4 regions of the Paenibacillus sp. FSL R7-0272 genome follow, and region 1 is predicted to be linked to each of the others. Evidence: predicted binding sites of a transcription regulator. Region 1 holds the regulator's gene; each other region holds the start of a gene.
The links. Region 1 encodes Rex, which represses fermentation and respiration genes when NADH is low (regulators of the CRP and FNR family bind a similar motif). Its sites were predicted from a motif close to TTGTGAAATATTTCACAA; they were not measured.

Region 1 (6,306 bases):
TGTACAACATTCGTCGCTTGTTCAAAGTCATTGCGTGAACCTGTAGAACGACCACCATAGTACATTTCTTCGGCGGCTGCACCACCCAGTGCAATCATGATCTGCTCCTCCAGAAAACGTTTCGTATACAGAAACTGCTCCTGTTGCGGGTTATGACGCACGTACCCAAGTGCCTGTCCACGCGGACTAAGGGCTACCTGGCTTACGCTCCCTGGACGCACAAGCTCAGCCATAATGGCATGTCCGAGTTCATGAATGGCCACTCTCTTCTTTTCCTCAACGCTCGACTCACGATCGGTTTTCTCACCCATCATCACTTTGTCAATCGCAAGAGATAAATGACGCTGTTCGATGGTCATTAAGCCCTCACGCATCGCGTAGATCGCTGCTTCATTCATGACACTTTCGAGCTGTGCGCCTGAGAAACCGTAAGACTCTTCCGCTGTTTTTTCCAGGCTCACGCCTTGTGTAAGTGGTTTGTTCACTGCATGTAGCTCCAAGATGTGTTTTCTACCTTTTTTATCTGGTAAATCCACCTGAATATGACGGTCAAAGCGCCCTGGACGTGTCAGTGCACTATCGAGCATCTCTTTACGGTTGGTAGCTGCAATCAGCAATATTCTAGGCGTATCGGATGTGTAGATACCATCCATCTCCGTCAGCAATTGATTTAAGGTCTGATCATACTCACGTTGCTGTCCGCCTTCACGTTTACCACCGATCACATCAATCTCATCAATAAAAATGATCGCATTTTCCTTGTTTTCCTTCGCTGCCCGTGTTCTGGCATCCTTAAACAAATCCCGAATTCTGCTGGCACCTACACCGACATACATTTCAACAAACTCACTGCCTGATGCCGCTACGAATACCGAATCCGTGTAGTGAGCCGCGGCTTTAGCCATCAACGTTTTCCCTGTTCCCGGAGGACCAGTCAGCAAAATACCTTTCATTGGCCTTATCCCAAACTTCTGTATTTCTTCATGACGGATCAGAAAGTCAAGCGCCTCTCTTAATTCCTGCTTGGCACTGTCCTGACCTCCAATTTCTTCGAACGTCAGTTTTGAAGGTCCTTTTTTCTTCCGTTTACGCTCTTGTCCAGCACCTACCGTAATCCCGCCGCGCATCTGCATCATGAATAACAACCCACCAACCAACAATGCTGCGATCAGAATCGGAACAATATTTACACCGATAAAAGCAAGAAAAATGATAACAACGGGGACAATTCCTATGGCTGCTTCTTTTGTCCATTTAGGCATTAGGCCACACTCCTATCTGACCGGGTACACGCGGCAGTATAATAAACTTGCTGGCTTCTCCGTCTCGCAGACTTACATAAACATTGTTGTCATCCATCGCCGTATTGACTTGAATTCCTCCTGTAGCCATCTTGGACAACGTCGGAGTAATCTCGGCGTATTGTTTGTTCTCCATCGCTTGGGCTACGGTAAACATGGCATCTCCCCACCAGTTTTCAAGCGCCTCATTGGAGTGGTCTACGACATCCAGTTTGAGCGCTCGGGAGCCGATCAGGTTCTGTCCTTCTCTATGAATATATTGCACCAGTCTACCTAAATCTACATTTGGCTTTAAATCAAGTTTCATTTGTACATCATTGCGGTTAATAGTTAACTGAACGCTATTAACACCTTCGTACTGAGTAACCATCTTTTCAATCGGACTCTGTACGGCTACTTGACGGTATATGAACCAACCTCCAAACAACAGGACGGCAGAAACTACGGCGGTCAGAACAATAGGCAATACTTTCAGCTTCAAATGAATTACCCCTCCCAAAATGAGCCCGTCCTTAATCTACAGGCTTGTATATTTAGCTGTACATCATGTCTGCAACGTTTATTGCAGATTTATTTGCGTTGTTCGTTAACTCCAGTACATATCTGAGTATATCACATCGTATATACAATTTCGAAGGCGAAAATATGAATAAATTAATAATTTTAACTATTTCATTTGATGTTCAATGGTTGGAATGCCAAAAAACCGGTTCAGTCGGTATCCCGTCTGCCGGTTTTTTGGCTTATTGTTATGTGCAACTATCTATGAATTGACCGTTCTATTCATCATCATAGTAGAAGAAGAAGTATGAAGTTAGCTGTTCGGTAAAGTATATACCAGATCGACTTGTTCTCCGTTGCTAAATCGGTAAAAGCGATAATAGTTATGCGTATCATCGTTATAGTACACTTGCCACACATAGATATTGTTCACAACACCTGGCATGATCCGTTTGATCTCACCGCCTGGAACATCTGAGCTGAAACGGTTGCGAATCTGCGTTTCGGACATCCCGTTCTGCAATAACTCACTGTGCACACCTGCCGCGCCTTGTACAGGCTGATTATTATTATCAAACTTGACCCAGACCATAATGTCCTGATTATCTTTGTTTTTAGCTGTCATCGTCCAGTATATGTTGTCAGCGCCACTCTTTTCGCCCCACACGTACTTCCGCAGTTCATCAGGTGCTGTAATGCCCAGCTGGTTCTGTGCCGATTCAATCGCCAATGCTTCTTCCTGCCGCTGATCCTGCGTGACATAGACGTAATATCGCTGAAGCCCAATCAAGATCAGAACGAGAATGAGCAGCGATATCCATATCCACTTCTTTTTTTTCTTCAAGAGTTGAACTTCCTTTCCCTAAAAGTGCGCATTGAAGTTGCCTCTTAACGCGCAAGCAATTGATCAAAGGCCAACTGGGATTCCCGCAAAATGCGCTCTTCATCCAGTGTTAAACATTCACCATGTTTTACGACTTGTTTGCCATCTACCCATACATGTTCCACATCTTTCGCCGAAGCCGAGTAAATTGCATGTGAAATCAAATCCGTGTGTGGATAGAAGTGAGCCTGTTCAATGTTGAGTGCAATAAAATCAGCCTTTTTACCAACTTTCAAAACTCCAGTATCGTTCAGGAAGATGGACTTCGCACCGTAAGCTGTTCCAAGAAGCAACGCTTCCCCGGCAGGTACGGCGGTAGGATCACCGGATACTCCTTTATGAATTAAAGCTGCAAGTCTCATTTCCTCAAACATATCGAGATTGTTGTTGCTTGCCGGTCCGTCTGTTCCTAAAGATACAGTAACTCCTGCTTTCAACAAAGCGGGAACACGAGCTACACCCGATGCAAGCTTCAAATTACTACCCGGATTATGGGATACAGCGACATCATGACGTGCCAAGATCTCGATCTCTTCATCGTTGAGATGCACAGCATGCGCTACGAGTGAAGGACGTGAGAAAAAGCCATGCTTCTCCAAATGTGCCACTGGACGCATGCCATAATCTGATACATTCTGCTCCACTTCACGAAGCGTCTCTGACATGTGCGTATGGAGAGGCAGGTTTAGATCATGCGCAACTTGAACAAGCTTCTCTATGTAATCTGGAGGGCATGTGTAAGGCGCGTGCGGAGAGATTACGGTTGTGATGCGTCCATCCGCCTGTCCATTCCATTCACGCGCAAACGCAGCGGACTCTTCGAGCTTTCGCATCTGCTCTTCTTCGGAGCACAGTCCAATGACACCGCGAGCCAGCGCAGCTCTTGCTCCTGACTGTTCAACCACTTTTGCTACCTGATCCATGTGGTCATACATGTCCAGGAAAGCTGTTGTTCCGCCTTTTAACATCTCAAGCACCGAAAGGGATGCTCCCCAATACACGTCCTCAGAAGTCATTTTGGCTTCCATTGGCCACATTTTTTCTTGTAACCACACTTGCAATGCCAGGTCATCACCATGACCTCGAAGCAGAGACATTGCCGCATGACCATGCGTATTGATCAGACCCGGCAGGAAGAGCAGTCCTTTTCCATCCACTTTAGGCAGGTTCTCGTCACCATCCGGAAGCGTCTCACCAATATGCACAATCTTGTCATTTTCAACGACCATATACCCTTGAATCACAGTCCAATTGGCACCTTCATTTACAGCAAATTTACCATTTTGGATTACCCATTTATTCGTTGTTGTCATCAAGCTCATCTTCCTTCCCGTTCTCCAAATAATAAGCCAAACTGAGCAAATCCGTTGTAAAGTCCGCATGATGAATCCGCACATGTGAAGGCGTCTTTAGAATCGTCGGCGCAAAATTCAGAATCGCCTCAATACCCGATTCAATCAGTTGATCGGCAACATTCTGAGCTTCCGTGTCCGGCACCGTGATGATCCCGATACGGATGTTATCTTTCTGAACCGCTTCTGTAAGTTCTTCCATAGGTTTGACCGTCAGGCTATTAATATTACTGCCAATCTTAGGCCCAAACGCATCAAAAATAGCGACAATTTTCATATTGTCCTTCAAATAAGCATTATAATTCGATAAGGCATGTCCGAGATTACCGGCCCCTACCAGAGCCACATTAATTTGCTGATCAATTTTCAAAATGTGACGAATCTTCTCGATCAGGTAAGACACATCATACCCGATTCCTTTACGACCAAAATCACCGAAATAAGCTAAATCTTTACGGATTTGAGCTGGATTCAAATCCAGTCGCTGTCCTAGCTCCTGCGAGGAAACCGTTGTCACCTCACGCTGAACCAACTCGTTTAAATAACGCAAATATACAGGCAGACGCCGTACTACCGCTTCTGATATTTTATCCGATTTCATCCTTGCTCCCCCTTACCATCGCCACGATTAAATAAATATTGAAAAGATGAGCATTCTGTATACATGCAATATCCATGCATGATGTCCTCATACAGAATGCCCGAATTATTAGGAATATAAGTTCATTAAAGCGCTGCCCTGTTCGAACTTTGTGAAGTCTTCTTCAAAGTTTAACGCCATGGTGAAGTCCAATGCAATGTTATAGCTTTACATCGTAATTATTTTTGAGTTTCTGCAGGTCGATCTAACCATTCAGCAATACGGGGAACCATCTGTTCTGTCAGCATATGCTCCATCTTTGGTCCAGGTAGCGAATACAGGAAGTACTTGCCGTAATAAGCTTCAATTACACGCGTATCATACACAATGACGATTCCGCGATCTTTGCCTGTCCGAACAAGCCTGCCGAACCCCTGCTTGAAGCGAATGACTGCCTGTGGCACAGAAAGCTTCATAAATGGATTTTTCTTCTGCTCTTGTAACAGTTCACTCTTCGCTTCCAGAAGCGGATGGTTAGGCGGCTGGAAAGGCAGTCTCACAATCGCAAGACAGGTCAGCGCTTCACCCGGAATATCGACGCCCTCCCAGAAGCTACTCGTACCCAGCAGGACTGCTGCTTTGGCATCCTGGAAGCGTCGGGTCAACTTCGAACGATTCCCGCTGTCAACACCTTGCCCCAGTAGCGAGATGTCATTCCCGGACAAAGCCTCTTTCAGTGGTTCATAGACTTGTCGAAGCATTTTATAAGAGGTAAACAGCACCATCATACGTCCTTGAGTTGCAATCGCCGTCTCAGCAAGAGAGTGCACCAGCATCTGTACAAAGTGCGCGTCCCCTACGCTCCCCTTCAAACTCGGGAAATCCCGCGGGATTACTAACAAAGCTTGTTCCCGATAATTGAATGGGGAAGGTAGCATCGAGGTCAGAAGCCGATTATTGTCGGCAGCTTCCTGCAAACCCAGTTGCTCAATCATGAACTGGAATGACTTATCCACCGACAGCGTAGCCGATGTAAGCACAACGCTTTTCTTTTTATCGAAAAACATCTCTTTCAATTGCGCGCTAACATCCACCGGAACAGCGTATAGCTGGAGTGACTTGCTACGGAACTGTCCGCTGGCCTCCATCCAGTACACGGTCTTGGCATCATCCATACGCATGAAGAATCTTAAATTCTCCTTCATCGTCGTCAGATCTTTCAAGAGCCCGGTGATATCAGTGATCAGACTGTCGGACTGATAATCATCCTGATCTTCTTTTACTTCGAGCAACAGTTTGTCACCCTTACGAACCAAATCACCCAATGTCACATAGATCTGGTTCTCCAAATCCTGCAACTCCTGCCACTTGGCAGGCTTCTGAGACGCTTTAAGCCGCAGCGAGAACTGTCCGGTCTCCCCTGGAGAAGCATCACTCCGTTCAGGCAGAAGACCAAACAGAGCATCGCTCAGACGATCCCACATTTCCTTCACTTCAACGGCAAGGGGAAACATCTGATCCACCATTGAACCCCATTGTACACCGTTCTCGTGCCCTGACAACTGGGAGCGGAGCATTGGGAGCTGACCGTTACGACTATCTTTAAACAAACGGGTCAGTGTGTGTACGAGCGTAAAATACTTCATGTGAAGCCCAAGGTGTTTACCCGCTACATCTTCAAGATGGTGC
Region 2 (6,306 bases), 180 kb from region 1:
CTCCGTACAAAGCTACCCGGCGATAGTCACCGATGATCCGGCCACGACCGTAAGCATCCGGCAAACCTGTGATAATACCCGCTTTACGTGCTGCACGCATCTCGGAAGTGTAAGCATCGAATACACCTTGGTTATGCGTTTTACGAATATTTGTAAATATATCAATGACACCTTGTGGCATTTCGAACCCGTATGCTTCACAAGCATCAATCATCATGCGAATTCCGCCGAATGGCTGAATGGAACGTTTGAACGGAGCGTCTGTTTGAACTCCGACAATCTGCTCTTTGCTTTGATCCAAATATCCCGGTTGGTGGGAAGTAATTGTTGCAGGCGTATTCACATCAACGTCAAGCACCCCACCGTTATCCCGTTCTTTTTTGGTCAGGTCGGATACAATATCCCACAATTCTTTAGTATTCTGGGTTGCACCTGCAAGGAACGCCTCATCGCCATAGTATGGGGACAGGTTATGTTCCAGAAAATCATTCACATTAACCGTCTTGGTCCATGTTCCTTTGGTAAAGTTTCTCCAGCCTGTTTGTTGTTTAACATCTTTTTCGATCACCGACATCGTAATCCCTCCGCTTATTTGGATTTCTGGACACATTATATTGTTGCAATAGACGTATCATCATGTGTCCAAAGCCGCGATTTATGTGAATTGTTTCACATGATCCGGAACACGTTCTCTCTACTGGGGAACCGGAACCGCGGAATGAATGTTTTTCTTATATTTTCAGTATACGTCGAGCAAGTCACACCATCTGTGATTTTTATCACAAACTTTGGATGTTGTCTTATTGCACTGCGCCACGGTTGTTCACACTTGACCACTCCGCGGGCAGAACAACTTCAGATCGCCGTTATCCCCGGATTTTTTCGATTCACTTTTCCAAAGTGAAAATCCGGTGATAAATGCGAACGCTTCGCTTCTTCCGTCTGTCCTGCCCGCTCCGTTATCGTGTGAACCTCTCTGTGCAAACAGCCACCTCCCCCTTTGTTCCTAGCATTTTGGGGAACCATTGCTCCGCTATGCTCGGAGCAACCAAGGGCATGATATAGGTTCCTGAAAAACGGACGCTTCGCTTCTCCGTTTTTCTGCCCATTTTTGTGCTGCTTACGCGGGTATCAATTTGCTACAACTCTACTGGTACGTTCTTCGTGTGACCTCGTTCATTCATGGGACTAGATCGCTCCTGAAAAACGGACGCTTCGCTTCTCCGTTTTTCTGCCCATCCTTTTTCTACTGCTTACGCGGGTATCACTTTGCTACAACTCTACTGGTACGTTGTTCGTGTGACCTCGTTCATGCATGAGACTAGATCGCTCCTGAAAAACGGACGCTCCGCCTCTCCGTTTTTCTGCCCATTTTGACTCTCTGCGATAACTTAGTCTACACTGTGCCTGTGGACGGTCCGCTTCGACCTTGCACAAGACCTGTCTAGCGGACTGATAAATGAGGGCTTCGTTTCTCGTTTCTCTGCCCTCTTTGCCTCACCTCCTTTCCTATCTCTCCGTTCTTTCCTTCGGCTATGCAACTATACAGCAATCGGGGCTCCCCAATGTGGAGAACCCCTGAATCAATTGCTTTAACTTGAAGTGCTAAGTTGTAATTTATGTTGCTTGTTATTCAAATTTGCCATAGAAAGCGTTGCGATACACATCGGCAAGTTCAGTGACCAGCGGCAGTTTTGGATTCGCTGTTGTACATTGGTCTTCGAAGGCACGATCTGCCAAGTAGTCTACACGCGATTCGAAGTCTTTCGCGTCAAATCCGATTTCCTGGAACGATTCCTCGATGCCCAGTTTTTTGTTCAGATCACGGATGGCTTTAATCAAGCTGTTCACGCCTTCTTCGGTTGTGCGTGCTGGTAATCCGAGAATACGTGCGATTTCGGCGTACCGCTCATCTGCCACAAAGTGCGAATATTTCGGGAACGATGCAAATTTCGTCGGTTTTTTCGCATTGTAACGAATAACGTGTGGTAATAGGATAGCATTGGTGCGTCCGTGTGCGGTGTGATATTGACCTCCCCATTTATGCGCCAAGCTGTGGTTAATGCCCAGGAACGCGTTGGCAAAAGCCATACCAGCAATCGTGGAAGCATTATGCATTTTCTCGCGTGCCAGTTTGTCACCTTGCAGTGACGATTGCTCCAGGTATTGGAACACCAGTTGGATGGCTTTGATTGCCAGACCATCTGTATAGTCATTCGCCATAACAGATACGTACGCTTCAATCGCATGTGTCAATACGTCCATACCGGTGTCGGCTACTGCCGTTTTTGGCAAACTGTATACGAACTCAGGGTCTACAATCGCCACATCTGGTGTCAATTCATAGTCAGCCAGCGGATACTTGGTATTACCATGCTCTTTATCTGTAATAACCGCAAACGATGTAACTTCCGAACCTGTACCCGATGTTGTCGGGATGGCTACAAATTTTGCTTTCGATCCGAGTCTTGGGTATTTGTAAATCCGTTTACGGATATCCATAAATTTTTGTTTCAGGTTGTTGAACTCTGTGTCAGGATATTCATAGAACAACCACATCGCTTTGGCAGCATCCATTGGTGACCCGCCACCGAGTGCGATAATACAGTCTGGCTGGAAGCGTTCCATCATGGCTGTACCGCGGTCTACTGTTGTTGTTGATGGATCTGGCTCAACTTCTGAGAAGACTTCAATCGCTACCGGTGTCTGACGTTGACGCAGGTAATGCTCTACTTTTTCCACATATCCGAGTTTGACCATCATGGCATCTGTAATAATCGCTACGCGAGTAATGTCCGGCATTTTGGCAAGGTATTGAGTTGCCCCTTTTTCGAAGTAGACTTTGTTCGGCACTTTGAACCATTGCATATTCACGGTACGGCGAGCCACCCTTTTCACATTGATTAGGTTCACAGCAGTTACGTTGGAAGATGTCGAGTTACGTCCGTACGATCCACAACCCAGTGTCAACGATGGCATGTTGGTATTATAGATATCTCCGATTGCGCCATGTGTTGAAGGGGAGTTCACGATAATCCGTCCGGTTTGCAGGCGATCCGCAAATTGATTGATCACTTCTTCATTGTTCGAATGAATGACAGAGGAGTGACCCATACCACCAAAAGCAACCACTTCTGCCGCACGCTCAATACCATCTTTTGCAGATTTAACTTTGTAACATGCCAGCACCGGACTCAGTTTCTCAGCAGACAATGGGAATTTGGTGCCTACACCTTCAATCTCGGCTACCAGAATTTTAGTACCTGCCGGTACTTCAATACCGCACATTTTGGCAATGTTCACAGCGGACTGACCTACAATGGTCGGGTTAACCGCACATTTCTCTGCGTTGATTGCACCTGCTGTCAGTTTGGCTGCCTCTTCTTTGTTCACAAAGTAACAGCCGTTCGTAATCATTTTCTTTTTCACTTGATCGAAGATGGGTTCTTCAATAATGACCGCTTGTTCGGACGCACAGATCATACCATTGTCAAAAGACTTCGACAGAATCAAATCCGTTACCGCCTGGTTGATATCTGCACTTTTCTCGATAAAGCAAGGCACGTTACCTGGTCCTACGCCCAGTGCCGGTTTACCACAGCTGTACGCTGCACGCACCATCGCTGATCCGCCAGTCGCCAGAATGAGAGCAACATCATTGTGGTTCATCAGTGCGTTGGTACGATCCATGGATGGATCATCAATCCATTGGATACAGTCGGCTGGAGCACCGTTTTTCACAGCAGCTTCAAGCAAAATTTTCGCGGCCTCGCGGCTACAGTTCTGTGCGGAAGGGTGGAAACCAAAGATGATCGGGTTACGTGTTTTGATGGCAATCAGTGCTTTAAACATCGTTGTTGATGTCGGGTTGGTTACCGGTGTGATCCCCATGATAATACCAACCGGCTCCGCAATTTTCTGGAAGCTGTCATATTCATTGTCTTCGATAACGCCTACTGTTTTTTCATATTTAATGCTGTTATAAACATACTCTGTTGCGAATATATTTTTAATAATTTTATCTTCATATACACCGCGTCCCGTTTCTTCCACGGCCATTTTGGCGAGCATCATATGTTTATCCAGTCCCGCAAGCGCCATTGCCTGCACAATCCGGTCTATTTGCTCCTGATCCATGGACATGAATGCTGCATGTGCTTTGTTCGCTTTATCAATTAACGTTTGAATATACTGACCTGCTGTCGGTTCTTTTGTTGGGGCGACTTCATTTTTTACAGCCATCTCCCTCATCCTCCTAAAGGTTCGTATTGGTTTGTCTCTCTTCTTTACATGCACATCGTAACACGGGGAAAAGATATATTATGTGATTTTTTTCACAAAGTATGACAAATTTTAGTTAAGTTTTTAACCTCCCCTTAGAAGTCATATTTCAGTTTCTATTTAAAATAGTAGACCAACAGCCTCATCCTTCCCCTCGAAAAGTGAATTTAATCACAATGTTTGAAATTTCGCCATTTTTAAATGCTTTCCATGCCCCTCAAACGGTAAGATTAGGTATATACTGAACTTAAAAATTGAACCACCGCAATTTGTACCGTACCTCCACACGGCCGAGATGCCCAGATCAGGATGGCACAGTTTGCGGCGAACCTCGGGGGCAACATGTAGCTGCACTCGCCAGACCGGGGAGATAAAGGGGAGATCAACGTATGGGAGAACTAACAAACGTACTGGAAAAACGCGGAAACACCAACTGTTTCTCGGAAGTGAATTTTAATCATCTGCTCGTAACGATGAAAGACCGAACCTACCCGGAAGGAACACATCTGTACTGGGAAGGTGACGTCTCTGACAAACTTTATTATATGAAACGGGGACGTGCACAGATCACGAAATCCACCGACGAGGGCAAGGAACTGATCATGTACATGTACCAGACAGGCGATATGATTGGTCAGGCCGATCCGTTCTTTGGCTCCAGACACAGCTTCTCGGCGGAAGTACTGGAGGACAGCGAGATTGGTGTGCTGGAACACAAGGACCTGGAAATGTTGATCTGTCAGCATTGTGACTTTGCGATTGATTTCATGAAGTGGATGGGCATTCATCATCGTTTAACCCAAACAAAGTTCCGGGATTTGATGTTGTACGGTAAACCTGGGGCACTCTGTTCTACCTTGATCAGGCTATCCAATTCGTATGGAGAGGCGCACGGAGATCATGTGATGATTCATAAAAAAATTACCCACACGGATCTGTCCAATATGATTGGCGCTACCCGTGAAAGTGTAAACCGCATGCTCAGTGACCTTCGCAAAAAAGATGCCATTGAATATGACAATGGTATGATTGTGATCAAAGACCTGAAAATGTTGCAGGGCATTTGCCACTGCGAATTGTGCCCGAATGAAATTTGCCGCATTTGACGTCATGTTAAATGAATAGCTTGACCTCAGGTAGCGGGCCTTTCACTTGCTGTCACGACTGTTTAAAGAGTTCATCATACAGTAAAAAGCCCAAATTTGATTATTATCAACATTGGGCTTTTCGTATTTCCTTGTATGTGCTCAGGATGCGTTGACAAGTTCAAGCTTCACCGCATCCCGTGGATTTAATTTCATATCCAATCCATTCTCCATTAACTCTTTATCATTGACCTTGATTACCCAGCGCTGATTCGTCCGAGGCATAACATTCTCAACGGCAACAACAAACTTGTTATTCTCCGACAGACGCACAACTCCACTGGATTTTAATACGTCACGAACAGTGCATTCTTGCACATAAATACCGGCATACTGCCGATTCAGATTTGGTTCCACGCTACCACCGCTCACTTTAAGCAGGGTTGTCTGATATGCGACACCTTCTCCCCCGCTGTCAGCAGCTTTGACGTATATAATGACTTCATCCTTAGCATGAAGCTCGGTATCCCACTTTTCTGGAGCAATATCCTTACCGTTCAGCTTCACTGCCCAACTCAGAGACGAATCAAGAGAAACCTCACCCACAGACTGGATCCGTTTTCCGTCTGCCGTAAAATCAACCAGCCCGCTGTTCAGCAAAGCTTTTTTGAGCGTCAAGCCTTCACTGAAATCTCGTTTGATGGACTTCGTCGCATCAGGTAAAAAAGTACTGCCATCAATGGCAACCGTAATCGTATTGGCTGAATCTTTCTCTGAGACAACCGGCTGTTCGGAAGGCTGTGTCTCTCTGGTACACCCCGTCAAAATGACGAGAACAATCATACATAGACCTATGTAACCGGGAATTTTCTTCATCATGTAGGTAACACCACCCTGCGTAAAATCATTCACCCTGTTGTCCATACCCTTTATTATGGCA
Region 3 (6,306 bases), 2.7 Mb from region 1:
GAAAATGATGCAACAGTTCACGGCCCTGATATACCCCGAGCACGATGTTACTATTGCCCACGTCTACGACTAGAATCAAGGAGGTTCACCCCTCTTTCTTTTCGTTTAAATCCAGGCTGATATCCAGGCTCTCAAAAGAATAGGTTAACCTGCCAACCGAAATTACATCCACACCCGTTTCCGCTATTCCTCGAATCGTTTCAAGTGACACATTGCCGGATGCTTCTATCTTCACATGCGGAGCCTGTTCACGAATCAGAGCGACTGCTTCTCGCATCCGATCAGGCCGCATGTTATCCAGCATAATGATATCTGACCCAGCTTGCAAGGCTTCCTGTACTTGAGCAATGTTTTCCGTTTCAACTTCAATCGTCATCGTATGCGGAATAACTGCCCGTGCTCGCTGCACAGCTTCTGTAATGCTACCTGCACCTTTAATATGATTGTCTTTGATCATAACGGCATCATACAGTCCAAACCGGTGATTGGCTCCGCCCCCCACACGTACAGCATACTTTTCCAGCAAGCGATGGCCTGGTGTTGTTTTGCGCGTATCGACAAGTCTGGTCTTCAATCCATCAAGAGCATCTACGTAGGAACGTGTTCGGGTAGCAACACCGGACATACGCTGTAACAGATTAAGTGCGAGCCGTTCCCCAGTCAGGAGCGAATGTGTACTCCCTTCAACTTCAGCCAATATGGTGCCAGGAGTGACTGTATCACCGTCTTTTACCTTTGCCGTATAACGGAGCTCTGGATCTACGACTTGAAAAACAAGCTCAGCAATCGTCATGCCCGCTATGACTCCATGATCTTTGGCATGAATCACAGCCTTGGATTCACTACCTGCTGGAATGGTCACATTCGTTGTGACATCCCCTGCACCTACATCCTCGCGCAGCCAGCCTTTGATCGTCTCAATTAGTTCCTCATTATATCCGTTCAGTATCATGACATCCATTCCTCCACAATCGCTTGTTCTCGCTGCTGCAGACTATGCTTCTGCCATATTATATCGTCTCGTGCAGGGAAGTCCTCACGGTAATGTGCTCCTCGGCTCTCCTCACGGTGCAGCGCTCCGCTGGTTACAAGCCACGCACAAGTCAGAAGGTTCGCATACTCCAGTTCTTCTCTTTGGGTAAGTCTTTGATCAAAAAAAGACAACTCCTGTTGCAATTTATCCATTGCCTGTTGCAAGTTCTTTCCGTTTCTTCGCAGTCCCACTTGACGAACCATCATCTTTTGCAGACGTAAACGTCTTTCCGATACCGGCTTGGAATGTTGCTGTTCTTTTGCACGGCTAATATTCTGATTCTCCATGCTCTGAGATTTCACATCTCTTCCAAGTGGTTCTTCGATGGCCGGCAACGCATGGATACGATCCACGATTCTGCGTCCAAATACAATCGCTTCAGATAAGGAATTGCTCGCTAGTCGATTAGCTCCGTGCACGCCGGTAGAGGATACCTCGCCACAGGCAAATAAACGGGGGATACTGCTCTCACCACTCAAGTCCGTCTTTACTCCGCCCATCATATAATGCGCGGCAGGTGCAACCGGAATCCAATCTGTAGTCATGTCGAGACCGTAACGCATACAAGTTTCATAAATGGTAGGAAAACGATGCTTCACCATCTCCGGCTGCTCATGGGTAATGTCGAGGTAAACAAAGGTACTATTCGTCAGTTCCATCTCGCTGACAATCGCTCTAGCTACAATATCACGGGGTGCCAGTTCAAGCTGGGCATGATATTTCTCCATGAATCGTTCACCCTTCACGTTGCGGAGGCAAGCACCTTCCCCGCGTACCGCTTCAGATACCAGGAAGCGGGGTGCTCCCGGGTAACATAAGGATGTCGGGTGAAACTGGATGAATTCCATATCACGAACTATAGCCCCCGCACGGTATGCCATAGCTACCCCATCAGCTGTAGCTACATCCGGATTCGTCGTATAACGATACAGCTGTCCCGCACCGCCTGAGCAGAGCACTGTTGCTTTTGCTTTGACAAACACCTTTGAGCCGTCTTCTTTCAGAATCAGAGCACCGATACATTCTCCTCGATCCGTAATCAAATCCACCACAAAGTGCTCATCCCAAACGTCAATGCCTGGATGCTCGTGAACCTCAACAGCGAGTGCCCTTACGATCTCATATCCAGTCGCATCCCCATTGGCATGTAAAATACGGCGGTGGCTGTGCGCACCTTCCTGCGTCAACGCCAACTCGCCGTTCTCCAGATCGAACAATGTTCCCAGACGGATCAGTTCTCTGACACCGTCCGGGCCCTCATTAACCAATACTTCAACTGCCTCGGATCGACACAAACCGGCTCCGGCAACAAGAGTATCTTGCAAGTGGTACGCAGGAGAATCATCTTCAGCAATAACAGCCGCAATCCCGCCCTGCGCATATCTGGTGTTACTCTCAAGTAAAGACTTCTTCGTAATCATCAGAACACGATGCTGTTCGCTAGCCTTAATTGCGGTAAACAAACCAGCAATGCCTGAACCGATCACCAGTACATCGGTCTCCACCATTGGCAGCGCAGAGAGGTCAAAATCATATATATATTGCGGTATCATCTTATTCACCTGTCTCGGAGCAAGAGTAACGCATGTTACTTCACCAGTAACATGCGCTCTAGTGATTCTCTGGCTTTATCAGCAACAGCCGGTGGGACATAGATCTGAGGCTTCATCGTCTCCAGGCATTTGACCAGCTTCTTCAGGTTGTTCACCTTCATGTTCGGACATACCAGGAACTTGGTCGCAAAATGGAACTGTTTATCCGGACTGTCGAGGCGAAGCTGATATCCTGTGCCATCCTCCGTGCCGACAATGAATTCCTTAGTGGAGGATTTCTTGCAATATTCCAAAATGGCTGTTGTGCTGCCTACAAAATCCCCCATTTCTACAACTTCAGGGCGACACTCGGGGTGCACCACAAACTCAGCATTCGGATATTTAGCCTTCATCTCAACAACATCTTTTACCGTGAGCATATCGTGTGTATTGCAGTAACCTTCCCAGATGATCATCTTCTTGTCTGTGTGCTGCTGTACATAATGCCCCAGGTTTTTGTCCGGTACCCAGATGATTTCTTCGGAATCCACAGACTGGATTACACGAACAGCGTTTGCTGATGTACAGCAAATATCTGTTTCTGCTTTGATCTCAGCCGAGGAATTAATGTAGGTGACTACCTTGGCGTTCGGGTGTTGTGCCTTCAGCTTACGTAATCCGTCCACGTTCACCATGTCTGCCATTGGGCACCCGGCACGTTCATCAGGGATCAAAACGGTTTTGCCCGGAGCCAGAATTTTAGCGCTTTCACCCATAAAATGAACACCACAGAATACAATAACATCCGCATCTGTTTGCGCTGCCTTCTGGGCCAGCAGGAAAGAGTCTCCGCGGAAATCTGCGACTTCCTGTACTTCATCACGTTGATAATAATGAGCAAGAATAATAGCATTACGTTCCTTCTTGAGTTCCATCAGCCGCTCACGCAGCTCACGATTCATCTCAGCCTTGCGCTCTAAAGCCAGAGCTTCCACCTGTGATCCTCTCCTTATCGGGACAGCGTCAAGCGCTGTTTCATGGACTAACCTATGTCGTTATGTTCGCTGGTGAAACGAATCACAAGCGGTTTAACAACTAATGTACACAACGTTCACGACTCTGTCAATAAATGAAAAAAGGCAGGATATACTGCCTTTTCCCCCTTATGCTATCCGGTTCGCCATATAGCTCTTGATTATCTGTTTCTTCTGATCTTGAATAAATCCTACAAAAAAAAGAGAGCCACAAGGGCTCTCTTTTCATTCCGGTCACATGACCAGACATGTTACATATTAAGATGTTGGCTTTGAGCCACCATCATTCGGATCATTGCTGCCCTTATCCAGGTCAGGAGCTTCGTTTGGAATATCTCCAGCTGGTGGCTCAGATGTTTCATCTTTGCCTTGAATGCGAACGCGAACATCACCGATGTTATCAATGATTGGCTCGCCGCCTTCATTTGGCGTACCTTCTCCTGAGTTATCGCCTTCTGCTTTTGGTGTCAAGGAACCTGTTTCAATCAATTGCTTGATCTGATCCATTTCCAGTGTCTCCACTTCAAGCAGTGTTTCAGCGATCAGATGCATCTCTCTTGTATGTTTGGTAAGGAGAGCTTTACACTTCTCATAACAGTCGTTAATAAAGCGTTGCATCTCTTGGTCGATCTCATATGCGATGGAATCCGAGTAATTCTGTTCATGACCGATATCCCGTCCAAGGAATACCTGTCCTTGTGAACTTCCGAATTGCATTGGACCCAGTTTCTCACTCATACCGTATTCCATAACCATGCTACGAACGATACCTGTCGCTTGTTGGAAGTCACTGTATGCACCGGTACCGATCTCACCGATAAACAATTCTTCCGCCACGCGACCTCCGAGAAGTCCGGTTACTTTATCCAGCAACTCCTGTTTGGTAACGAGCATACGGTCTTCTTTTGGCAACATGATTACATATCCACCCGCACGTCCGCGCGGAATGATGGTCACTTTATGTACCATATCAGCATGTTCCAGGAAGTATCCTACAATGGTATGGCCTGCTTCGTGATAAGCAACAATGCGTTTCTCCCGATCACTGATGACACGGCTTTTCTTCTCCGTACCAACGATGACTCGGTCAATCGCCTCATCCACTTCACGCATGGAAATATCTTTTCTGTTACGGCGTGCTGCGAGCAATGCCGCTTCATTCAGCAAGTTCTCCAGGTCTGCACCCGAGAAACCTGTTGTACGCTTCGCGATGATGTCCAATTTCACATCTTTCGTGAGCGGTTTATTACGGGAGTGTACTTTCAGTACAGCTTCACGGCCCTTGACGTCTGGACGATCCACTGTAATTTGACGGTCAAAACGGCCTGGGCGCAACAACGCAGGGTCCAGAATGTCTGCACGGTTCGTTGCGGCAACGATGATAATACCTTCGTTTGCACCGAATCCGTCCATTTCAACGAGCAATTGGTTAAGGGTCTGTTCACGCTCGTCGTGACCTCCGCCCAGACCAGCACCACGCTGACGTCCTACTGCATCGATCTCGTCAATAAAGATGATACAAGGCGCATTTTTCTTTGCATTTTCGAACAAGTCACGTACACGTGATGCACCGACACCGACAAACATTTCAACGAAATCGGAACCGGAAATGCTGAAGAATGGTACACCTGCTTCACCGGCTACAGCACGAGCAAGCAATGTCTTACCTGTACCTGGAGGACCTACGAGCAATACGCCCTTCGGAATACGTGCCCCAACGGCTGCGAACTTCCGAGGGTCCTTGAGGAAGTCTACGACTTCAACAAGCTCTTGTTTCTCCTCGTCTGCACCCGCCACATCTTCAAATGTAACGCGCTTCTTCTCTTCATTGTAGAGGCGAGCACGGCTTTTACCAAAGTTCATTACTTTACCGCCGCCGCCTTGAGCCTGATTAAACAGGAAGAAGAACAGCAGGAACATAATGATCAAAGGAATAAAGGAAGTCAGCAACGTCAACCAGATGCTGTCACCTTTCATTGGTTCCTGATGATATTCAAATTTGTTAGCTTCACTTGCAGCTACAAGTTCGGTAATTGCCTCATCCGTAGGAGGAATATACGTTGAGAAATTTTCTGATTTGGCCCCATCAGGTGCTTGTTTGTATCGGCCGGTCACGAGATATGTCTGACCATTGAATTGAACAGTCACTTCGGCGATATTGTTGGCTTTAACCTCAGCACGAAACTGATCATATCTAGGGTTTTCTATAACATCGTTTCCATCTGTGATAAATCTAACTAAACCCACCACAACTAAAAAAAGAATCAAATAAAAACCAGAATTCCGGATGAACCGATTCATCCCCTACCTCCTCTCGAGACACTTTAATTATTTTAACATAGCCCGACATGGCTTCTCAATAGAAGCCAAGAACAGCTCAAGGCTTCGGCCTTACTAGATATCAGCTTGTGTAGATTTCTGGTTTCAGAATCCCGATATAAGGAAGATTCCGGTATTGCTCGGCATAATCCAGACCGTACCCCACGATGAACGCATCAGGGATATCAAAGCCCGTGTAGTGAGCTTCCAGTTCCACTTTACGGCCGGATGGTTTATCGAACAATGTCACCACACGTACGGTTTCAGCACCGCGGTTTTCCAACAATTCAATCAAATAGCTGAGGGTCAGTCCGCTGTCGATAATATCTTCGACAATCAGAACTTCACGTCCTTCAACGGATACATCGAGATCCTTGATGATTTTGAC
Region 4 (6,306 bases), 2.0 Mb from region 1:
CATGCCGTCGACACCTAGCACACCCATATTGCCGTAAAAGCTATAAGGGAGAATGCTCTCAGGTCCATACGTTGCAGACAAGTCTTTGAACTTTCCTGTAATTTCCTGAATCGCTTCGTCCCAACTGATACGCTCGAACTTGCCTTCACCTTTGGCGCCGACACGTCGCATCGGATATTGAAGACGCCCCGGATGATACACCCGCTCCGTCATATTTCGAACTTTATTACAGATTGCACCCTTCGTAATCGGATGATCCGGATTACCGGTGACCTTCGTAATTTTACCGTTTTCTTTATGTAATAGCAGACCACATGTGTCTGGACAATCGAGCGGGCATACCGCTGGAAATACACCATTCTCCTGTTCAATCATCATTGGGCTCCCCCTCTTTCAATAGCTATCCCTATATCATATCCCGTTCAGGGTTATAACGTAAAGAGAACAGAATGAATCGGCCAAATCTTCATCATTGCTGGAGAGCACATTGTGTGTGCAAACCGTTCATTCCATTCGAAAATTTTAATTTTGAAAAAAGTTTTTTGCCTATGATTCAATCTTTGAATCGAAGGGTAAATTAAGAACAAGGCATTAGGCTGGTGTTTCCCCACTTCCTCCTCATGCCATATCATGGACCACTCCCGAAATTCGCCATGCTCAGGTTTCGTTCCCCCGAACCTTGTCATGGCGAATTTAATTTTGGGCAAAAAAAAGATGACCCCCTCCCATCTCCCCACGATCAACCCTGTCGTGAAGCGATGAAATGCATCATCTCACTTCGTTATTCCGTATTCTTACAAATATGATGCTACAATGCTCCTAAGTGTCGACTCTCCCATAAATTACGCCTGTTTACTCCACATCGCTCTACCTTCTGCTTCCACTGAAGAAACCATAGCAGGAACAACCGTCTCCGGCTTGGCCGCTGACTCTGTTTTACGCAGATATACCATCCAATACGCAGCCGCTACGAACAACGCTCCACCCGTTAAATTACCTAGCCAAACCGGAATAAAATTCATGACGTACTGGCCCCAGGAAAAGTGCCCCTCAAAGATCGCCGCTGGAATCAGAAACATGTTGGCCACAACGTGCTGAAATCCGATAGCCACAAACGCCATCGTTGGAAACCAAATGCCCAGAATTTTACCGCTCATCGTATCGGCTGCATAAGACAGCCAGACAGCCAGCGCTACCAGCCAGTTACAGCCTATGCCTGAAATAAAAGCCTGCAGGAAGCTGTCATGCAATTTGTGTCCTGCCATATCGACAACTTTGCTCAGGTATACACCCTCTGCGGTGAGCCCAAGCACATGACCAAAGAAAAAGGCCACAAACAATGCACCGAGCAGATTACCCACGGTCACAAGTAGCAGGTTCTTCAACATGCTGGCTGGAGAGATTTTACTTGTGATTGCAGCGAGCGGTACAGCCATCATATTGCCCGTTAACAGTTCTCCACCACCAATCAAAACCAGAATCAGACCTACCGGGAACACCGCCGCTCCGATAAACGTTGCAATGCTCCCCCACTCCGCTGGTGCAGATGCAATTACGCGAATATCGAGCAGAAACCCAAGCGCAATAAAGGCTCCCGCCAGGAAACCAAGAATCAGCACAGAAGAAACCGGATTCTGTGCTTTCTTAACACCAGCCTGCGCCGTATATTGTGCAACCTCCAGAGGTGTTTTGGTCGCCATATGTCATCCTCTCCTTTGTCTTCTATCCGTTCGCAAATCATTGAATTCATCTATGGTTTTATTGTATCTCGACCTTGTCGAAAACTTTGTGCAAATAATCACAAAGTAATCTAAGAAGATGATTCAATTTGCTACTTAGACGACAAAAAAAAAAGACTGACGATATGATCGCCAGCCTTCCTTCTGTCTTTATTTTATGATGTACCCAAATTTAATATCGTTGCTAGCCGCCTACATTCATGACTCACCTCACGACTTACACCAGCGCAGGCGCTTTAACCTCTACCGGAGGCAGGGCTTGCAGACCTGCTGTGTTCAGGAAGTTCCAAGGTTTGTTGTAGTGCGGTTGGAAGAAGAAGTCGATAAACGCCAGCTCATCCACCGTCATGTTGTTCTGAATACAAACCGAGATCGTATTGATCGACTGCGTCAGATCCACTTGTGACATTACCTGTGCACCGACAATCCGGCGAGTCGCTTGTTCGTAAACCACTTTAAGCAACAGTTTCTCAGCCGTTGGCATGAACTCAGGACGGTAGCTGTCTTCCAGAACAACCGATTCGACAACAAGCCCCTCTTCTTTAGCAGACATCTCGGTCATTCCTGTTCCTGCAATATTTTGCTCATAAATTTTGATGCCCGATGTGCCCTGTGTTCCCATATAAGGTGTCGTTGGACGAACCAGGTTTCTCGCTACGAGTGTACCCATCCGCACGGCGTTTGTTGCTAGTGGAATGTAAGCCGCTTTGCCGGTTGGATTGTAGTGGATCGCACAGCTGTCACCTGCAGCAAAGACATCTTCCTGACTAGTTTGCATATATTTATCGACGATAATTGCACCGTTTGGCAACATATCCACTTGGCCTTTAAGCAGCTCCGTATTTGGACGGAATCCGATGCAAAGAATGACCAAGTCAGTCTCAAACTCCCCTTTGGATGTGATGACTTTGGTTACCTTGCCGTTCTCGCCCGTAAATTTCTGTACGGTTTGACCGAGAGCCAGTTTAATGCCTTTATTCGTGAGCGTATCTTCAATTCCATCTGTAAATTCAGGATCAAGGTATTTGTTCAAAATACGATCCACACTGTCGATCAGCGTCACTTCTTTACCGTTCATCTGGAATGCTTCGACCAGTTCCACACCGATGTATCCTGCGCCAACTACAGTAACACGTTTCGCATCTTTGGCTTTTTCGATAATAGTGTTGGAGTGATTGTAGTTTTTGCAAAGCAGGATGTTATCCATCTCGATGCCTTCCAGCTTCGGCACAACAGGCCATGAACCTGTAGTCATGATCAGTTTATCAAATGTATCTTCAAATTCTTCCCCGGTTTGCAGATTTTTAGCCCGCAAGGTGTGGCCTTTGGCATCCACTGCTGTAACTTCGTGAAGCATCTTGGTCACTACCCCGAGATCTGCCAATTGATTCGGCGAAGAGTAGAACAGGCCGTCAGGGTCTTTGACCACTCCACCTACGTAGAGCGCAATACCACATGACAGGAAAGAGATATTATCATTGCGTTCATATACAGTAATGGTGGCATCCGGGTATAATTTGGCGGTATTTACGATAGCTGCTGTTCCTGCGTGTGTACATCCGATGACTGCGATTTTCATGAGAGTTCCTCCTTGGAGTATATAAAATAATGAGTTTAATAAACATGGTTATGGTTGTGAAATAATTCACTATTCATTCGGTAGATCACTTGTGATTTATTTCACTTTATACACTCATTATAATGTGATATTTTTCACATTGCAATAGGTTTTGCAAAAATAAATTCAATTTCCTCATAAAACATGCGACAGTTCTACTTTTGTCTTAAGTTCACCATAGATTTTTATACGTTATAAGTACGGACCCAATCTTATTTTCACTGCTTACATTTTCCCCGAGTTGCCTATTGCTTATGCCCTCCAAATCATTCAAATTCCGTTTTGGCGCAGTGCCAGCTATCTTCTATCGAACACAATAGGCAGGATGAATGAACAAAATGCGAAAATGGATGCCATTTGAAATTAAAGGTTGATTTCTTTATTGGTAAGCGCTTACAATATAAAGAATCCTTTTATTGGCTTATATGATATATATGTTCCATATTAGTTCGGGAAAATAATAGCTTAAGGAGGCGTTCACTTGAGTAAACCTAAATTGTTAGCCCCATTACGCATCATACCCGTTGCACTTTCTATGGCCATGGTCACTGCCGCATTGGTCACTCCACATGCCGCTGCTGCCGATGTTAATCCTTCCTCCGCCCCAGTGACAATTAAAACCGAAGTGTTGCCGAGCCAGAAGTCTAGTCCTACCCTTGTAGATGTGTCCTCTTTGTTGCAGAAATTCAGGGATATAAGCAACTTCGCGACTGGGGATCTCGCCAAAGATACGGCTTATGCACTGAATATCGTATCCTGGCAGATGCCGCACGGCGGCTTTTACAAAGACATGGAGAAACAATATGCTACCCCTTGGAATGGTGTAACGGAACGTTCTGGCTGGAAAGACCCGAGCGGTGTTGAGCTTGGAACCTTCGATAATGATGCTACAACATCGGAAATCCGCTTCCTGACTGAAATGTATGTCAAAACCGGTAATCCGATCTTTAAAGACAGTGTCCGCAAAGCCGTTGATTTTATTCTCGTGTCACAGTACCCTTCGGGTGGCTGGCCTCAGGTCTATCCTAAACGCAGTAATTATTCGGATGCCGTAACGTACAATGACAATGCGATGGTGCAAACGATGATTCTACTAGATGATATCACCCAGCGCAAACACGGGTTTGATAATGATATTCTGACGAGCCAGGAACGCAGTAAACTAAAGCTTGCATTAGATAAAGGTATTGCTTATACCCTGAAAGCCCAGATTATAAATAAGGGAGTACCTACTGTCTGGGGTGCACAGCATGATCCTGTGACCTATGAACCGTTACCTGGCCGAGCCTATGAGCTGGCTTCCAAATCGGGATCAGAGTCAGTTGCCATTACCGCTTTCCTTATGTCTCTACCTCAGACACCTGAAATCGAACATGCTGCTAAAAGCGCATTGAAATGGTTTGATACCGTTCGTGAAGATGGCACCAAATACAATCGGCAAGGCCCCGTTTATTTCGAGCCCGATGCTGGCAGTGTCATTTGGTACCGTTTCTATAACGTCGATGAAGATATTCCTTTTTACGCAGATCGGGACGGTAAAAAATATATGAACATTCTGGACATCAGCGAGGAGCGCAGACATGGCTATTCATGGGCTGGAAGTTATGCTCGTAATCTGCTGAAGCTTGCCTCCGAACAAGGGTATTACAAGCTTAGCAAGCCACTTCCCAAATCATAATAATTTTGAGTATAGTATTCTGTGTAGATACAACACTTTAGACAATAAAAGAAGCCTGTCCCTGCGAAATAGCAGGACAGGCTTCTCGTCATCATACGTTTACCTTACAGCAGATGTAGCACATTAACCGAGCAATTGCTCAATCGTTGCACTCATGGACTCTGGTGATTCTTTCGGTTCAACGCGGCCAACAACTTCACCTTCGCGGTTTACAAGGAACTTGGTAAAGTTCCATTGAATATCGCTGGTTTCACCTGATCCGGGCTGTTGTTCTTTCAAATATTGAAAGAGGGGATGAGCCTCTTCTCCGTTCACATCTACTTTTGCAAAGACCGGGAAATTAACGCCGTAGTTAATCTGACAAAAGGATTCAGCTTCTTCGCTTGTTCCCGGCTCCTGCCCACCAAATTGGTTACAAGGAAATCCGAGTACGACGAGGCCTTGATCACGATAACGGTCATAGAGCTTCTGCAATTCACCGTATTGCGGGGTCAATCCACATTTACTCGCTGTGTTTGCAATAACGAGCACCTTGCCTTGATACATATCCAGCGGCACTTCCTGATTTGCGGTGGTTACCGCCTTGTACGAATATACGGACATTGCTAATTCCTCCTATGAGATCGTAATATCCCAATTATAAACGTGTTCAAGTGTGAACTTCAAATTTACCGGGAAGCTACAATCGCCTCATATCGAGTTTGCCGCTCAGCTTTGCTCAGTTTGGGACACGTGTAACAATAATCTTGACCCCCGTCCACCTTATAATACAGGCAGCATGTTGACTTCATTAAGATCTTCTCCCCCGGTTGATACGGGCTGTCTATCTCTACCGGCTTGAATTTCAACAGATTTTTACGTAATCCCAGAACTTCCGGTGGCATCGTTATGACATGCTCATACCCCTGAATAACAGCTTCTCGCTCCTGATCTGTAATCTCCATCTGAACAGCCAGCGTTTTGAACCATCTCAGGATCGACGCAAGCTGTGCCCACATCTGACCTGTATTCGCCCCGCCAGCCAGTGCCACTCCTTCAATTAAAGGCCGAAGCTGTTCTCCGTAATAAGCTGTAAGCATCGCCTGACGTGTAGATGTAGAAGCTACCGCTGAGTGGTGCTCGTCGTTGACGGGGGGTGCTGGATGAGCCTTTTCAGCGTCATCTAGCAGTTGAAAATGAAATGCGGGATATCCGTCCTGCAGGGTGAGTTGTAATCGAATATTATCCAGAGAAATATCCAGCACCTTGTCACACATCGCGTTTAGGTAATG

Region 2: a site for Rex is predicted at 4,323-4,340, ahead of adhE (bifunctional acetaldehyde-CoA/alcohol dehydrogenase). Genes of this name have one in related genera too.
Region 3: a site for Rex is predicted at 3,631-3,648, ahead of nadA (quinolinate synthase NadA). Genes of this name have one in related genera too.
Region 4: a site for Rex is predicted at 1,787-1,804, ahead of MKY23_RS26090 (formate/nitrite transporter family protein). Genes of this name have one in related genera too.

Annotation. Positions count from the first base shown of each region.
Region 1 is NZ_CP150221.1:3,940,682-3,946,987, forward strand. It holds gene MKY23_RS17390 (AAA family ATPase) at 1-1,262, opposite strand, end outside; gene MKY23_RS17395 (hypothetical protein) at 1,255-1,782, opposite strand; gene MKY23_RS17400 (hypothetical protein) at 2,116-2,646, opposite strand; gene MKY23_RS17405 (amidohydrolase) at 2,691-3,998, opposite strand; gene MKY23_RS17410 (redox-sensing transcriptional repressor Rex) at 3,982-4,638, opposite strand; gene dinG (ATP-dependent DNA helicase DinG) at 4,857-6,306, opposite strand, start outside.
Region 2 is NZ_CP150221.1:4,119,927-4,126,232, forward strand. It holds gene pflB (formate C-acetyltransferase) at 1-574, opposite strand, end outside; gene MKY23_RS18310 (hypothetical protein) at 856-984, opposite strand; gene adhE (bifunctional acetaldehyde-CoA/alcohol dehydrogenase) at 1,630-4,242, opposite strand; gene MKY23_RS18320 (Crp/Fnr family transcriptional regulator) at 4,671-5,387, shown strand; gene MKY23_RS18325 (hypothetical protein) at 5,529-6,245, opposite strand.
Region 3 is NZ_CP150221.1:61,866-68,171, reverse strand. It holds gene MKY23_RS00310 (type III pantothenate kinase) at 1-79, opposite strand, end outside; gene nadC (carboxylating nicotinate-nucleotide diphosphorylase) at 86-952, opposite strand; gene nadB (L-aspartate oxidase) at 949-2,586, opposite strand; gene nadA (quinolinate synthase NadA) at 2,622-3,560, opposite strand; gene ftsH (ATP-dependent zinc metalloprotease FtsH) at 3,858-5,900, opposite strand; gene hpt (hypoxanthine phosphoribosyltransferase) at 6,001-6,306, opposite strand, start outside.
Region 4 is NZ_CP150221.1:5,938,395-5,944,700, forward strand. It holds gene MKY23_RS26085 (molybdopterin oxidoreductase family protein) at 1-375, opposite strand, end outside; gene MKY23_RS26090 (formate/nitrite transporter family protein) at 843-1,700, opposite strand; gene MKY23_RS26095 (FAD-dependent oxidoreductase) at 1,957-3,318, opposite strand; gene pelA (pectate lyase) at 3,893-5,035, shown strand; gene MKY23_RS26105 (glutathione peroxidase) at 5,159-5,638, opposite strand; gene MKY23_RS26110 (ferric iron reductase) at 5,704-6,306, opposite strand, start outside.